3 regions of the Ruegeria sp. B1 genome follow, and region 3 is predicted to be linked to each of the others. Evidence: riboswitches for the same ligand, from Rfam matches in the RefSeq annotation. Region 3 holds a riboswitch; each other region holds the start of a gene.
What was found. A riboswitch is a leader RNA that binds a small molecule or an ion and turns the genes downstream of it on or off. The one in region 3 is predicted to bind cobalamin.

Region 1 (5,501 bases), on a different contig from region 3:
GTCATTGCCCGGAGCGTATGTGTTCAGGATCGCCTCGGCTTTGGCCTGCAGATGCGGGTTTTCTTCGGACCAACGGAAAGCCTCGTCGATTTCTTTGGTCGAACACAGTGTCGAGAAGATCGAGGAATAGCTGCGCGCATGTACCGCCTCCATAAAGGCGATGTTGGTCAGCACGGCCTCTTCATGCGGAGTGACGGCATCCGGCATCAGGGCAGGGGCACCGACCGTGTTCTGAATCGTGTCCAGCAGGGTCAGGCCAGTGAAGACGCGGATGGTCAGTTGCTTTTCGTGGTCCGTCAGCGTGGCCCAGCTTTGGATATCGTTGGACAGCGGTACTTTCTCGGGCAGCCAGAAGTTGACCGTCAGACGGTTCCAGACCTCAAGGTCCTTGTCGTCTTCCAGCCGGTTCCAGTTAATCGCGCGGGGGATCTTGGTTTGGATCATATCTTTCATATCGTTTCCCCTTACAGCGAGCAGGATACGCAGCCCTGCACCTCGGTCCCTTCAAGGGCCTCCTGGCGCAAACGCACGTAATAGATGGTTTTGATGCCCTTCTTCCACGCATAGATTTGCGCGCGGTTGATATCGCGGGTCGTGGCCTCGGCCGGAAAGAACAGGGTCAACGACAGACCCTGATCCACATGCGCGGTGGCCGCCGCATAGGTGTCGATCAGCGCCTCGGGGCCGATCTCATAGGCATCGCGATAGTATTCGAGGTTATCATTGTCCATGAATGCCGCCGGATAGTAGACGCGGCCGATCTTGCCCTCTTTGCGGATTTCGATCTTGGACACAATCGGGTGGATCGATGAGGTCGAGTTGTTGATATAGCTGATCGACCCTGTCGGCGGCACCGCTTGAAGGTTGCGGTTATAGAGGCCGTTTTTCATCACATCGGCCTTCAACGCCGCCCAGTCGTCGCTTGTGGGCAGGGTCATGCCGTCGAACAGAGCCTTCACCCGCTCACTTTCGGGCAGCCAGTCACGGGTGGTGTATTTGTCGAAGAAGGTGCCCGAGGCATAGTCGGAGTCCTCGAACCCCTTGAAAGATGTCTTGCGTTCCTGCGCCAGTTCGCAGGAGGTGCGGATCGCGTGATAAGCGACGGTCGCGAAGTACACGGATGTGAACTCGACCCCCTCTGGCGAGCCATAGTGGATGTGTTCGCGGGCAAGGAACCCGTGCAGGTTCATCTGCCCCAGACCGATCGCGTGGCTTTCATCATTGCCGCGACGCACGGACGGCACCGAGTCGATTGCCGACATCTCGGACACCGCCGTCAGCGCGCGGATCGCAGCGCCAACAGTGCTGCCCAGATCGCCGCCATCCATTGTCCTGGCAATGTTCAGCGAGCCGAGGTTGCAGGAGATATCTGTGCCCAGATGGGAATAGCTGAGGTCATCGTTGAATTCGGACGCTTCATTGACCTGCAAAATCTCGGAACACAGGTTCGACATGTTGATCCGGCCCGCGATGGGGTTCATCCGGTTTACCGTGTCTTCAAACATCACGTAGGGGTAACCGGATTCGAACTGGATCTCAGCAATTGTCTGGAAGAATTCCCGCGCGTTGACTTTGGATTTCCGGATGCGCTTGTCGTCCACCATCTCGTAATACTTCTCGGTCACCGAGATTTCCGAGAGCGGCACGCCATAGACCTTTTCCACGTCATGGGGCGAGAACAGGTACATATCAGCGTTTTTCTTCGCCAACTCGAACGTGATGTCAGGGATCACCACGCCAAGGCTCAGTGTTTTGATACGGATTTTCTCATCCGCGTTTTCGCGCTTGGTGTCGAGGAAGCGCATGATGTCCGGGTGGTGCGCGTTCAGATAGACCGCACCCGCGCCTTGCCGCGCACCCAGCTGGTTGGCGTAGGAGAAGCTGTCTTCCAGCAGTTTCATTACCGGGATCACGCCGGAGGACTGGTTCTCAATTCCTTTGATCGGTGCGCCGTGCTCGCGGATGTTGGTCAGCAGCAGCGCCACACCTCCGCCGCGCTTGGACAGTTGCAGGGCCGAGTTGATGCCGCGCCCGATGCTCTCCATGTTGTCTTCCAACCGCAGTAGGAAGCACGAGATCAACTCACCGCGTGAAGCTTTGCCCGCGTTTAGGAAGGTGGGCGTCGCGGGCTGGAAACGACCGTCGAGGATTTCCTCCATGAAGGACAGGGCCAACGCCTCATCGCCGCGTGCCAGCGCCAGTGCGGTCATGACCACGCGGTCCTCATAGCGTTCCAGGAACCGCTGCCCGTCACGGGTTTTCAGCGTATATGAGGTGTAATATTTGAACGCGCCCAGAAAGGTCGGGAACCGGAACTTCTTGGCATAGGCCGCATCCCAGATCTTGCGCATGAAGTTCTTTGAATACTGGTCCAGCACGGCCTCTTCGTAATAGCCTTCGGACACCAGATACCCCAGCTTTTCATCCAGCGAATGGAAGAAAACCGTGTTCTGGTTCACATGCTGCAGGAAATACTGCCGCGCGGCCATGCGGTCAGCGTCAAAGCGGATCTTCCCCTCACCATCGTAGAGGTTCAGCATCGCGTTCAACGCGTGATAGTCCTGCTCGTTTACGCTGCTGTCGAGCATAGATGTCTCCCTAATTTCTCAAGCCCGTCGCGGACGCGGGCGATGTCTGTGTCAGTGCCCGCCAGTTCGAAGGAATAGAGCAGGGGCATGTTGCATTTCTGGGCGATGATGCGACCGGCCAAAGCATAGGTCGCACCGAAATTGCGATTGCCTGCGCCGATCACCCCAACGATCCCGGCGCGCCTGATCGGGTCGTTCAGAAACCGGATCACCTGTTTCGGAACCGCCCCGCGTCCTTCGCCATCAGCGTAGGTCGGGCAGATCAGAACATAGGGACCTTTAGGGTCTGGCAGCGGGTCCATCCCGGTCGGAATTCGGAAAGACGTCAGGCCCAGCCGCGAGATAAAGCGGTGGGTGTTTCCGGATTTCGATGAGAAATAGACCAGCGCCGGGATCGGCGCTGCCATGGATCAGGCCAGCTGGGCGATCATGTCCGGGCGGAAGCCCGACCAGTGATCACTACCCGCGACAACGACAGGGGCCTGACGATAGCCCAGCTCGGTCACATGGGTCATGGCGCTGTCGTCCTGGGTCAGGTCGATGACGTCATAGGTTATGCCTTTTGCATCCAGCGCGCGCGTCGTGGCGGTGCATTGTACGCAAGCGGGTTTGGAATATACGGTAATGCTCATTTGTCCTCTGTCCTTTAATCAAAGCCGAGGACGCTATGGGCAAAACAAGCCCGTCACACGCCCCCGAACCCTCCGTTCGTGGTTTTTGTTCGAGCTTGCGGCAGGTCTCCTGGCTCGCGGATCTTCGTTCGGACTGGCCTTCCCAAAAGCACGCTTTCAGTGGCGTATTCAGCCGATCTATCCGCTTACAGTTGCGGGGGCAGCGCCGGAATTTCACCGGTTTCCCTCTTAGCTTTCAATAAGAATCGAAAGAACCGAAGCAACACTATATTGGGTTCTGGTTGAGTATTTTGTCAACATGTAGAGCCGACCCGGCATTAAAATCTTTTGTTTGCTCCCAACTCAAGAAATGAAGGAAGCACTCTCGATTGCGTCCGCTTTGGGCTCCAACCAGACCTTCGATGACACCGACGCAAATGGCCGCTTTGGGCCGGGACCATTATGCTGCGTTTGCAATCACATGAGGCTGGGGCAACGGCGGCTTTGGGCTCTATTCGACCAATTCGGTTTGTCGCAGATAACGTCCGGTCCGAGCCCTTACCAGACCTTCACCGTCGCCTAGAGTTTTGCTCGTGCAGCAAGTGTCAAACGGCGCAAACCGGATTTTCAGAGTGACATAGTGAATGGCACGGGAGCGGACTTTGCCGCCATTCGTAATTTTGCCGCGCGGCTGGGGTGAACATCCGGTGCGGTTGGGTATAACTGACTGCAACATTTCTCAGACAAGTTAGGTAGATAGAAATATGAGCTTCGAGCAGGATGTTGAGGAAGCTGCACTCAGAGCGGCAAATGCATGTGATGCTGTCGTGAAAAAGTATGCAAAAGGTGATGCCGTAGATGAGCCAAACATCACTGGCGCTTTGCTTGGACAGTTAGACGCAAGACTAGATGGAACGATTGGCGAAATTGAATGGAGAAGCCGGTTTGTTCGGGGTGGCCCAGGAAAAGCCGCTGAGGAAAGCTGGGTAGGTGCCGACATTTTGCTGAATGTCCGTTTAAATGCGTACGGACGCTATTATGACAAAGGCGTTCTAATTCAGGGTGGATTCACAAACGAAGTGCAAATTCTGTACTAAAACAGAGAGTTGCATGGAGTATGAAGAATGGGAAGCCGCTACTGTCACCTGAAACTGGGCGAACGACGTAAGCTCGCAAAGTGGCTGGAAGCAAAAATGCCGGTCGCTGAGATAGCCGATCGGTTGGGTCGTAACCCCTCTACGATCTACCGAGACATCAAACGGAACCGATACACAGATACTGAGATCCCAGAACTCAACGGATATCACGCGGTTGTCGCTCAGGACAAATACGAGGCGCGCCGCGCGATCCATCGCAAGATGATCGTGCATCCAGACCTCAAGGAAGCCATCGAAGATCGACTCAAGGCTGGATGGTCGCCCGAACAGATCGCAGGCCGGATGCGGCTTGAACGCCATCCGATCCGTGTGAGTCACGAGACGATCTATCGGTTCGCCTATTCCAAGGATGGCCGCGAGGAACAGTTTTACCGCCATCTCCCTGAGCATCGCAAACGCCGCCGGCCACGTGGCTATCGCAGGTACAACCGGACCCACATCTTTGACACGCAGAGCCTGTCTCACAGGCCCGAGCGCATCGCGGACCGCACTGAGTTCGGCCACTGGGAATGTGATCTGATGATGTTTCGCAAGGAGTATGGGAAAGTCAATGTGACGTCTCTGGTCGAACGCGTCAGTCGCTATGCTGTCGTGATGCGCAATGAGGATCGCCAGTCCAAGCCGATCATGGAAGCGCTGATCCAGGGGCTGGCTCCCCTGCCCGCCGATGCACGTCAGTCGATCACCTTCGACCGTGGCACCGAGTTCTCGGCCTGGAGGCACCTCAGGGCCGGGATCGGCGCGGATGCCTGGTTCTGCGATCCACAAGCGCCGTATCAGAAAGGAACGGTCGAGAACACGAACAACAGGCTGCGGAAGTATCTGCCTCGCTCAACCGAACCGACGGCGCTGACAAATCGATATTTGAGGTCGATTTGTCAGCGCCTCAATTCGACCCCCCGCAAGTGCCTCGGCTACCAAACGCCTGCAGAAGTCTTCGAAGCCAAGCTGATGGAGATCCAGAACCGTTTGGAATAAAAGGACATATCAAGAACTGCACTTCAACATGAGTTCACATCAGTCGAAACGTCTAGAAGAAAACAAAACATTAAGTAAACCGGAAGCAGACAGGTTACACGAACAGTGTCGTGATATGATCAATCGCACGTTCGCAGCATATGTTTTTGTATACGCTACCACTGGGA
Region 2 (5,501 bases), 1.8 Mb from region 3:
GCAGCTTCTGGGTACCGTCACCATCAAAGAACTGGGTGTCATAATTGTCCAGAACATAGCGAAAATCTGCTGTGACCGAGCCGCGACCTTGCAGGAATTCCTGCGTTGCCGTCAACAGGAACTCATGGCCCGGGCGCCGGATTTCGACCGTGCCGTCCGGATTTTTGGCATCTATGTATGTGTAGCTCAAGCGAAGGTCGAGCGCGTCGGTCGCCTGCAATGTTCCCGAGACCTCGACCCCGCGACGGGTACTGTCGCCAGGCTGGTTCACATACGTCGAACTGCCCAGACCCGGATCGAAGACCGAGGTGATCTCATCGGTTACATCGTCGTGGAACAGGGTGACATCGACAAGACCACGACCGGCCCAAAACGGTACTTCGGCCCCCAGATCGAAAGATTTGTTTTTCTCAGGCTTCAGGTTTGGATTGCCGACGAACCCAAACGAGTCTGCAAACAGCTCGAAATACGACGGGTTCACAATCCCGGTTCCGGCAGAGCCATGCAGGCGGGCACCGCTGGGCAGCATGTAAGAGGCCGCCAGGGTCCAGGTGAAGTCGTTCTCGAAGGTTTTGTTATCGTCGTAGCGAACGCCTGCCTGTACGTTCAGGCCGCTCTCAAGCGACCCACGGTATTCAAGCGCGTAAGACCGCGTTTCCCGTTCAAAGTCCGGGTTGGAAGAGCTGCTGTCCTCTTCCCATTCCAAAATCCCGTTCAGCAGATGGTTACTGTCATCGGTCGCCCGCCCGTCCAGCCCAAGGCTCAGCAGGTACCGCGCCGAGTCGCGATCCGTTTCTGTTGGTGTACCATTGTTGGTAGTCTGTTCGTTGTCGGTCCGGTCAAAGCTGAACCGGTGAACCATCTGGCCGCCCATCGCTGTGTATTCGGCATATATCTGTCCCAGCCGCTCTTTTCGCTCAGAGCTTTGGTCGGGGTCGTCCACAACGTACGCTTTGGGGGTTTTTGCAAGAAAATTGGTGCGGTCAAAGTCATAAGTTTCCAGCGAGTTGCGGAATACCAAGCCCAATCTCAGGCCTTCAGCTACGATATAGTCCCCGGTCAGGTCGATCGTTGTTCGCTCAACTCCGTCCTTTTCACCGTTGCTGCCAGAGTAATCATATCCATGATCGTCCAGCCGCGCGATGCCGATCGCCACACCGCCCAGATCGTTGCGGTATGAATACCGGGCAGACGCGTTGTAGCCGTCCCCAAACTCGATGGTGCCGCCGTATTCGCGGCCTTGCCCACCTGTTTTGGTGATGATGTTGACCACACCTGCGGAAGCATTCGAGCCGTAAAAGACCGACTGCGGACCTCTCAGCACTTCGATGCGTTCGATGTTGGCGGTCTGAATGCCCGACAGGATGTATTCTCCGTCACCACCAGCAGCGGGAACGCCGTTAATCAGGATCAGTGTATGGTTCGCTTCGCCGCCGCGGATGCGGACCTGGGTGAATGTGTCGCCCGAGCCGTTGACCGACACGCCTGGCACGGCCCGCAGGGCATCCTGGACGGTCGTGATACCGCGCTGCTCGATTTCTTCTGCGGTGACAATGCTGGCGGCGCGACCGTATTTCTGTTCTTCGATTGGAGTGAACCCGCCAGAAATCACGACAGTTCCAATGTCGGTTGCTTCCTGAGCATAGGCGGTTGTGGAAAGCACGAGCGCTGCTGAGATCGATGCTTTCAGCACGGCAGTCTTCTTCATTTTATTCCTCATGGCCCCTTCGGAAAGGAAGGGAAAAGACACCCGCAAGGATGCCTGGACAGATTGGTCATTGGAGGAATTAGCCTCCGCAGACGGCGAAAATGTCACCGCTACGGATAGACCGTTGCCCCAGACGCGCCCCGCGTCCGGACAGGGTGATCGTTCTGGCAGGTCTCCTGACTTGCGGGTCAGTGCTGAGCCGGGCCTTCCCATCCCCTGTTGGGGTCAGTGGCATATACCGACAAAGCTCTCCGCCTACAGTTGCGGGGGCAGTCGAGGATTTGGCGCAAGCGCCGCACCCCGTTCCCTATTATCCGGATGGACTTCCACCCGGACCAGAACGCGCAAAACTTCGCTGAGAGGTATGTGATTTGTCAATTGTTAAGTTGTCAAAAAACTCTGAAAAAGTCGCGTGTTATCTATGAGGACTTTGGGGCTGGCAAAGCGGTGAGCGCCTACGCCACAAAGCGGCAAATCCGATGCCCACCGCCAGGTGACCGCGCGATCCGCGTCGATTTATCGCAAACGCCATTCCGGGGTTCATTTGATCACATTCCGGATTGATGAAATGGAAGGCGAGATGTCTCGGATAGTCCCGAGGGGATTGGTTGTGCATTGAACATAAGTATCTTGTCCGCGCCCTATCGGAGCTTGTTTCCCGCCGCCTTTTTGTGCGCTCTGTTCACCATTTCCTGGTGGCCACTTGGTGTGTGGCTGGGGTTGCCTCCTCCATTCTTCGAGCCCGCGCATCTGTGGCATGTACACGAATTGTTCTTCGGTTTTTTGGCGGCTGCTGTGGGAGGGTACTTGCTGACGGCGTTACCGAGCTGGACCAAGCGGCCCCCTGTGGTCGGACTGCCTTTGGCGGCTTTGCTTGTCACATGGGTTTTCGCCCGGTTTGCCATTGCTTGTGCGGGATTTCTGCCGCTCTGGGTTTTGCTGGCGATCAACGCCAGTTACTTTCTTCTTTTGGGAGCGATTGTACTCGGGTACACGCTTGCTGCCGGAAACTACAACAAAGCGGGATTCGGGCTGGCAGTTCTTGCCTTGGGTGCTTCTGATGCGGCATTCACCACCGCAGCGCTGACGAGCGGCGCCTGGCAAAGCGCTGCGATCGCACAATTGGTTGTGATCGGCGCAGGGCTGCTGATGCAGGTGGTGGGGGCAAAGATCATTCCCGCCTTCACCGACAACTGGCTCCGGCGATATGGTCTGAATGCAACCCCATCTTTAAGACCTTCGAAACGCTTGAGTACGCTGGTCACGCTGGCTGCTTTGGTCGCACTGGTCGCACAACATGTTGAGGTGGCATATTTCCTTTTGATTGCTGCCGGTTTGCTCGTTTTTTGGGACATGCGCATGTGGCAAACCAGACGAGTTCTGTCCGAACCGCTGTTGCTGGCGATGCATGTCGGTTTCGCCTGGCTTCCCTTTGGGTTCATACTGATCGGGGCGACGTCGTTGGAGCTGTTTGGCTACCCAAAAACAGATGCGCTTCATGCCGTGACGATGGGGGCAATGGGGGGTCGGATCATGGCGGTCGCAGGCCGGGCCGCCGCCAGGAGAGTAAACGGGCATCTCAAAGCCAGCAGATGTTTTGTCTTTGGGTTTGTGACCCTTTGGATTACGACGGCATTTCGGTTGGCGGTGCCTCTTTTCCCCAACCAGACTTATGAATTCACGGGATTTTCAGCCGTATTGTGGTGCCTGGCCTGGCTGGTGCTTCTGGCCGGTTACCTGCCTGCGCTGATTGGTCCGGTGGTTCAGCCCGTGCTAAGCGGTAAGCTCTTGCCCATTGATGAGGCCTATACCGATGGAAAGGACCGTTCTTGAGGATTGCATGTGTGACCTCGCCCGAACGGGGCGAAACCGACCGCTTGCTGGCAGAAGCTGCATCGCTGCTGAAGGCACGCGGCGTGACATTGGCTGGTATCGTCAAACATCTGGAGTATGAAAGCGGTTATCAAAACGGATGCGATATGCTGGTTGCCGTCTTGCCAGACGGTCCGGTTATCAAGGTGACACAAGACCTTGGTGGCGGGTCGGACGCGTGCCGACTGAACCCCGAGGCCATCGCCGAAGCGGTATCAACGGTTGAAAACGGTAGCATAGAAACCGCGGACTTATTCATCCTGAACAAATTCGGACCGGAAGAGGCCGAAGGACGGGGGTTTGTCTCGGCAATCGGCAAGGCGCTTGAGCACGATGTTCCGGTGGTCGTCGGGGTTGGTGCGTCCGGCACGGCTTTTGCCGCCTTTGAAGGCGGATTGGCAGTACGGTTGCAACCAAATCTTGAAGCCATCGTCGATTGGTGTCTTGCGGCAACGGCCGACGCGCGGGCTCAAAATCTGATGTCTGAGTCGTAGAGACAATCCGCCAGAGTGCTGCGATTCAGTTCGGCATAAAATGCCACCTGGGCGTCAGCGAGTTTGCCCTTCAGCCGGCAACCGGGCAGCAATGTGCACAAACTTCCGGAAACCGCGAAACACTCGACCAAGGGTTGGTCGGATTCGAGCAGCGCGACGACATCGCCCAAGCGAATGTCATCGGCCTGCCGAGCCAGCGTTAGACCGCCCGCGCCGCCCCGGCGCGTTTGCAACAGACCGCTTGACGCCAGCCGGGAAACAATCTTGGCCAGATGGTTTCTTGAAACCTGCAGCTCAGTGGCGAGTTCCGCGGTTGTGAACGGACGATCCCGGTGGCTCGCCACATGCATGAGAATTCGTAGGCCGTAATCCGTAAAAGACGTGAGACGCATCGTCGCAACCTCGATTTGGTATTTCCAATGCGCATTCGCAAGGCGTAGGTCCCGAAGTTACTACCAAACCGATCATATCGAAAGAAGCCTCGGTTGGTGCAACTGGCAGAACCCACAAAGGTAAGTGTGCCATGACTCCTATGGAGACAAAAAGCCGAAACCACATCGTGTTACCAGGATCCCGTGCAGTGGCGCGCATCGCCTGCACCGTAGCGCAGCCCCTCTTGACCCGAGTGGTCCACAGGATCGCAAAAGAGCATCCGTCGATGTTTTCCCGACTGGGCGAACATCAAAAAACCGATTTTGTAATTGATCCCGCCGAATTCCCGTTTGCTCTGCATCTCAGGCCTAATCCGGACGCATTGGTTTTTCGGGCCGTTCCGCGCAATGCGCTGCCGGTAGCCGGGGCATCCATCAAGGGGAAGTTTCTGTTGCTGCTGCAGCTTCTGGACGCGGACGAAGACGGCGACGCCGCCTTTTTTTCACGCGATCTAACGATCACCGGAAACACCGAGGCGGTGGTGCGCCTGCGCAATGCGCTGGACGATGTAGATGGATCCATCGCGGAAGAAGCCGCCGACCTGTTCGGACCGCCCGGGCGCGCTATTCTCGCCCGGTTGCGGCGCAGCTATACCTGAGAGGACCAAGATGAGCCTAGGAGAATTGATCTGCCCGGCGGGTACGCCCGCTGCCCTGCGCACGGCCGTCGATGCCGGTGCCGACGCCGTCTATTGCGGATTTCAGAATGCCACCAACGCGCGGAATTTTCCGGGGCTGAATTTCACGCCCGGTGAACTGGCCGAGGCTACGGCTTACGCGCATAGCAGGGGGGCAAAGGTGCTGCTGGCCCTGAACACTTATCCGCCTGCCGGTAAGGTCAGTCTCTGGCGCGAGGCTGCCGATCTGGGCGCGCAAGCCGGTGTGGACGCCTTCATTGTCGCGGATATGGGCGTCGCGGATTACATCGCACGGACCTTTCCTGAAGTGCGGTTGCATCTGTCGGTGCAAGCGGCGGCCTCAAGCCCCGAGGCCATC
Region 3 (5,501 bases):
CTTGCGAAAGCCCCATGTGCGCCAATTTTCAATCGGCTGAAAGACCGGTTTCGCGGGCGCATACCGACCATATCTGGGACACATGGGCAATCCTGTCAGCCCTTCATAGGCGTCAATCACCGGAAGAGCCTGTTCGCCAAGACCGCAAATGTAGGCTGCGTCCAAATCGCCAGCACCTTCGGATTTTCTGAGATTGTATGCAGCGATGACAAAGGCAAAATTGACAAAGCAACAGATGTACAAGGTGCCCATCAGGACCATCAGGTTGGATCGCACCAACCATGCGACGCTTCTGCTCTGATTGATCTGCATAATGGTCAGTGCCAGCCCAACAAGCACGAGGCCCATCCATATGAAGGCCGCGGCGCGGAGGTATGTCAGGCTGTACGCGTCGACATAGAGGTATAGCCGGACTGCCGCCGTGATCACCAGAAACACATTCTGCCCAAGCCACACCAACATCAGGGTTTTCAAAAACCGGCTGTGGTCGATCACTTTGTACGAGGCAACAGCAAACAACCCTGCCAAAAGCGCTGTTGCCACCAAAGGATAGGCCCCGCGATGTGCGTACCCGGCATAAGTCACCCCGTCTGGCAGCGACATGCCTCCGATCAGCACGCCGACATCCATGACCGTTTGCACCAGAAACAAGAGATTAAATAGAAACAGTGAGTTACGAAGCGACTCTACTGTTAAAAGGGACGCAAGCCATGGTCGCCGGCCCGTCCGAACATCAGGGGCTTTGGCTGCGGGTGCAAGCCAGGTTTCGGACAGAACCAGATACGGCCAGATCAGAGACGCCGCCAGCAACCAAAAAACCAGCCGCACCAGATGATCCCATGTCAGAAAATCCAGCCTGTACACCTGTTCGATAAACCGCTCCAAAACCGGGTTGGCGGCCGACAAAAGGAGCAGGAAAACAAGGCCGACCGAAACCGGCAGAATCATCGATTTGGCCAGTCGCCTCATGTTCGGGCCTGCCTGAGACGCGCGTACTTCCTTGACGGCCGTGATTGGCAGCAACGCCGCCCCGACGGTGGAGACGCGGACAAACGTCCGAATAGCCTGCCACCATCCGATCAAGCGCCCGTAACAGGCCCAAGCCACCAGAACCACGATCCCCGCAATCGTGAACACTAGCGACATGGCCTGAACCTGTTCGACCACCGGCAGGTTGCAGATGACCTGACCGCCGAGAACAATCGCCCATTCGCGTCGTGTTGCCCCTGCGGGTTTTGTAGCCAGCACGCAAGCGGAAAGCGAAATGGCAAACAGCGCGATGGACACACCCAAACCGTGATCCCAAAACAGGAAATCAGCCAGCCAAATCAAAAACAGAAGGAGGGGAACCACCGCAGGATGATATCTGACGGATTCCCTGGACTCTGACGGCCTTTGCGCCCCTATATCGCTGGTGGTGTTCGCATCACTGCAATCCAACCACCACCCGTCCTGCCGGATGCTGTCCGGCAAGCCATTCAGTATCAGTTTTCCGCTCATCTGTCCCTCCGAGCAATGTTTTGCGTCAAAGCGGAGTATGCGCGGCGCGTTTGCATATGACGCCCGCAGGTCGTGCAGGCGTCAGGATTGTTTTGTGCAGGTTTCGTGCAACCGGCTTTTTGCGCGACCTAGCGACCTTGCGGAATCACCTCGTATCCCGGTTCCTCCGGTTCATCATCTTCCATTTCCATTGGGAACCCCGGCGCCGTGATGTCGAGCCCGGTGGCGTCTTCGAGCCTTCTGATAATATTCGGGGACAGTTCCCGATCCCCGTAGCGGGCAATGCCGTCCTCGAAGATCTTGATCATCATCGGGTTAATCTCCAGCGGCACGCCGGCACGGTCCGCAACCTCCTGAAACAGGCCAATGTCCTTTTTCACCAGATCCATAGTGAATGAAATATCGCGCGAGCCGTTCAGGATGACCTGGCTTTCGGTTTCATGCACAAAGGACGTCCCCGACGAGATCTTGATCGCCTCGTACGTGGTGTTCAGGTCCATACCTGCAGCTTTGGCGGTGACCAGCGCCTCGGCGCAGGTGATCAGGTTCGCTGTTGCCAGATAGTTGGTCAGCACTTTCAGAACCGACGCCGAGCCCAACTCACCCGTGTGCAGAACCCGCCGCCCCATCGTCGTCAAAAACGGCAGGATATGTTCGAATGTCTCGCGGTCACAGCCCGCAAAGATCGAGATATTGCCGGTGGCCGCGCGGTGACACCCGCCCGAAACCGGGCAATCCACAGCGGCCCCGCCCCGTTCGATCACCAGCGCGCCCAGGCGTTTGACCTCGGCCTCGTCGGTGGTGGACATTTCCATCCAGATCTTGCCGGGCCCAACCTCGGGCAGCATTTCCTGCATCACCGCGTCCGAGGCCGCAGGAGATGGCAGGCAGGTGATAACTGCGTCACAATCCAGCATCATCTGTGCCGGGCTTTCTGCGGCTTTCGCCCCCCTGGCCACAAATTCTGCAACCAATTCAGGGTTCAGATCGTGGACCGTCAGATCGAGCCCGTTGCGCAGCAACGACCCCGAAAGCTTTCCGCCAACGTTTCCAAGACCAATGAAACCAACTTTCATGTAGCATTACTCCCTGCTTACATTTTCGCGCAGACCGCAACACGGTTGCGTGCGCGCCGTCATGCCGCCCAGCGACGCTGGCAGGTCGCTTTTCATCCCTTCAACGCTTCTGTGTGCGTAACGCGCTTGACAAGCTGCCCGCGGGTGCCGCATGTCCGATCCGTTGGTGTCTGCAACCGCAGATGAAAAGGGAATGCGTCAACGGTTTATCCGCCAAACGCAGCCGCCCCCGCGACCGTGACCGGAGAGGGTGCCCAATGCCACTGGCCAAAAGGCCGGGAAGGCGGGTCATCCGACAGAGCCATCGCTCTGACATCCGCAAGCCGGGAGACCTGCCAACGCCCGAAGACCAGACCGGACGGGGTGTTCCGGTGTCGGGACCATGGCGATCAGCGTGGCCCGCATGAAACCCCGTCCCCCATGAACCGAAAAGGGGGATGAGAGACATGACCGAAACCGCACCAGTGGAACTGCTGGTTTGCACCACTTGCCGACGCGGGTTGCCCATTGAGGATGATGCGCAGCGCCCCGGCGCCAAACTGCACAAGGCCCTGGCCCAAGCTGAACTGCCCGATGGGATCGCTCTGAAACCCGTCGAATGCCTTTCGAACTGCGATCAGGGATGCTCGATTGTTCTGCGCGGCGGGCCAACCCGCTGGACCTTTGTCTATGAAAATCTGAACGAGGCCGACGATGTCGCAATCATCGTCGAAGGCGCTATCAAGTACCTCGCCGCCGAGGATGGCCTGGTCAAATGGCGTGAACGCCCTGAACATTTCCGCAAGAACTGCGCGGCCCGTATTCCCCCGATTGGAGCCTGATATGCCAAACCTTGAAAAACTTCCCGTCACCGTGATCACCGGCTTTCTGGGCGCGGGAAAAACAACCCTGATCCGGCATCTGATGCAAAACCCTCAGGGCAAGCGTCTGGCCGTTGTCGTCAACGAGTTCGGAGACGTCGGCGTCGATGGTGAGATCCTCAAATCCTGTGCGATCCCGGATTGTCCCGCTGAGAATATCATGGAGTTGGCCAATGGCTGCATCTGCTGCACGGTCGCTGATGATTTCATCCCGACCATCGAGGTGCTGATGGCGCTGGAGCCGCGCCCGGATCACATCCTGATCGAAACCTCGGGGCTGGCGCTGCCGAAACCGCTGCTCAAAGCGTTTGACTGGCCCGATATCCGCTCGAAGATCACTGTAGATGGCGTGATCGCTCTGGCTGATGCCGAGGCGGTGGCGGCCGGTCGATTTGCCCCCAATGTCGAAGCAGTCGATGCCCAGCGTTTGGCGGATGAGTCAATCGACCATGAAACGCCTCTGTCAGAGGTGTTCGAGGATCAGATTTCCTGTGCCGATATCATCCTGCTAACCAAACCTGATCTGGCCGGTCCCGAGGGCGTTGCCAAGGCCAAAGAGGTTATCGCGGCTGAGGCACCACGGCCCCTACCCGTTGTCGAGGTGGCCGAGGGCGCGGTGGACGTGCGTGTTGTGCTGGGCCTAGAGGCCGCGGCCGAAGATGACATCGACGCACGTCCGTCGCATCATGACGGTCACGACGACCACGAACATGACGACTTCGAGAGCATCGTGGTCGAATTGCCTGAACAGACCGATCCGGTTGCTCTGGTTGCCAATATCGAGCGTCTGGCCAGGGAGTTGAACATCCTGCGCGTCAAAGGCTATGCGGCGGTGGCGGGCAAACCCATGCGCCTGCTGGTTCAGGCTGTCGGAGCCCGCGTGCGACATCAGTATGACCGCCCGTGGAAGCCGGACGAAGAGCGCCGGTCGCGATTGGTGGTCATCGCCGAACATGACGACATCGATGCAGCGGCAATCCGCAGCATCCTCGAAGGCGTCGCCGAGGCTGCCGAGTAACACCGCATGCACGTCGTCTTTCGCGAAAGCCACGGGTTAGAAGAGACAGAAACCCCAACCGATCTGGGCCAGAACCCGGCGGATCTGGTGGTCTTGTCTTTCTCTGACAGCGACCTTGGGGCTTTCGCGGCGGGCTGGCATCGCGGAGGCGGACCCGAAGGGCGTCTGCCGACCCTTCGGCTTGCGAACCTGACAGCGCTGAAACATCCCCTTTCGGTGGACACCTATGTCGAGCAGACGCTTGAGGGCGCAAAAGGTATCCTGATCCGCCTGATCGGCGGCGTACCCTACTGGTCGTACGGGTTGCAGCAGGTTCTGACGCTCGCGCAGGCCAACGGGATCGCGCTGGCCGTGCTGCCTGCGGACGGGCGCGAGGATACGCGGCTGGATGACTACTCGACGCTACCCGTATCCACCTTGCGGCGGTTAGCCCATCTTTGCGATAGCGGCGGAGAGGTCGCTGCACAGGCCGCTTTGGCACAGATGGCCTTGGCGACCGGGCTCTATGCCGGACCGGTCATGGGCGCAAAATCTATCCCTGAATGCGGTGCGTGGTGCCCGGATCGCGGCGTTGTTTCTGCGGAAGCGGCGTTTGCAGGAGACGCGAAACGCATTCTTGTGACCTTCTACCGGGCTTACCTGACTTCTGCTGATACTGCACCCATTGCCACACTGATCCGAAGCCTGCGCGCGCGCGGCTTGGATGCGGTTGGTTTGTTTGCACCGTCTCTGAAAGCCCCAACAGCGGCAGACTGGCTGCGCGAGCAGGTTGTGGCCCTGAACCCGGCAGCAATTGTGAATGCGACGTCCTTTTCGGGAAAAGGCGCGATGGGCACGTCCCCCCTGGACGCGGCCAACGTCCCGGTGTTTCAGGTCGCGCTCTCGACCTCGCGTCGCAAGGCCTGGGCCGAGGCTGAGAGGGGTCTTTCCCCCGCCGATCTCGCAATGCATGTGGTTCTGCCCGAGGTTGACGGACGCATTTCGGCCGGCATCGCCTCTTTCAAGGAACCCGGCAAGCGGGACCCGCATCTTGAATATTCCCGTTTT

Region 1: another riboswitch for cobalamin. It lies ahead of nrdH (glutaredoxin-like protein NrdH); the one in region 3 lies ahead of ACR3ES_RS11225 (DUF1636 domain-containing protein).
Region 2: another riboswitch for cobalamin. It lies ahead of ACR3ES_RS20210 (TonB-dependent receptor domain-containing protein); the one in region 3 lies ahead of ACR3ES_RS11225 (DUF1636 domain-containing protein).

Annotation. Positions count from the first base shown of each region.
Region 1 covers NZ_JBQFJA010000003.1:68,192-73,692, forward strand. The annotation lists gene nrdF (class 1b ribonucleoside-diphosphate reductase subunit beta) at 1-453, opposite strand, end outside; gene nrdE (class 1b ribonucleoside-diphosphate reductase subunit alpha) at 465-2,588, opposite strand; gene nrdI (class Ib ribonucleoside-diphosphate reductase assembly flavoprotein NrdI) at 2,570-2,983, opposite strand; gene nrdH (glutaredoxin-like protein NrdH) at 2,999-3,220, opposite strand; cobalamin riboswitch at 3,303-3,494, opposite strand; gene ACR3ES_RS25310 (hypothetical protein) at 3,964-4,296, shown strand; gene ACR3ES_RS25315 (IS30 family transposase) at 4,324-5,334, shown strand.
Region 2 covers NZ_JBQFJA010000001.1:4,068,389-4,073,889, reverse strand. The annotation lists gene ACR3ES_RS20210 (TonB-dependent receptor domain-containing protein) at 1-1,708, opposite strand, end outside; cobalamin riboswitch at 1,858-2,063, opposite strand; gene ACR3ES_RS20205 (NnrS family protein) at 2,324-3,541, shown strand; gene ACR3ES_RS20200 (DUF2478 domain-containing protein) at 3,553-4,074, shown strand; gene ACR3ES_RS20195 (Rrf2 family transcriptional regulator) at 4,050-4,466, opposite strand; gene ubiT (ubiquinone anaerobic biosynthesis accessory factor UbiT) at 4,655-5,104, shown strand; gene ubiU (ubiquinone anaerobic biosynthesis protein UbiU) at 5,115-5,501, shown strand, end outside.
Region 3 covers NZ_JBQFJA010000001.1:2,268,306-2,273,806, reverse strand. The annotation lists gene ACR3ES_RS11235 (DUF4153 domain-containing protein) at 1-1,500, opposite strand, end outside; gene ACR3ES_RS11230 (NAD(P)-dependent oxidoreductase) at 1,629-2,576, opposite strand; cobalamin riboswitch at 2,724-2,930, shown strand; gene ACR3ES_RS11225 (DUF1636 domain-containing protein) at 3,023-3,397, shown strand; gene cobW (cobalamin biosynthesis protein CobW) at 3,399-4,454, shown strand; gene cobN (cobaltochelatase subunit CobN) at 4,461-5,501, shown strand, end outside.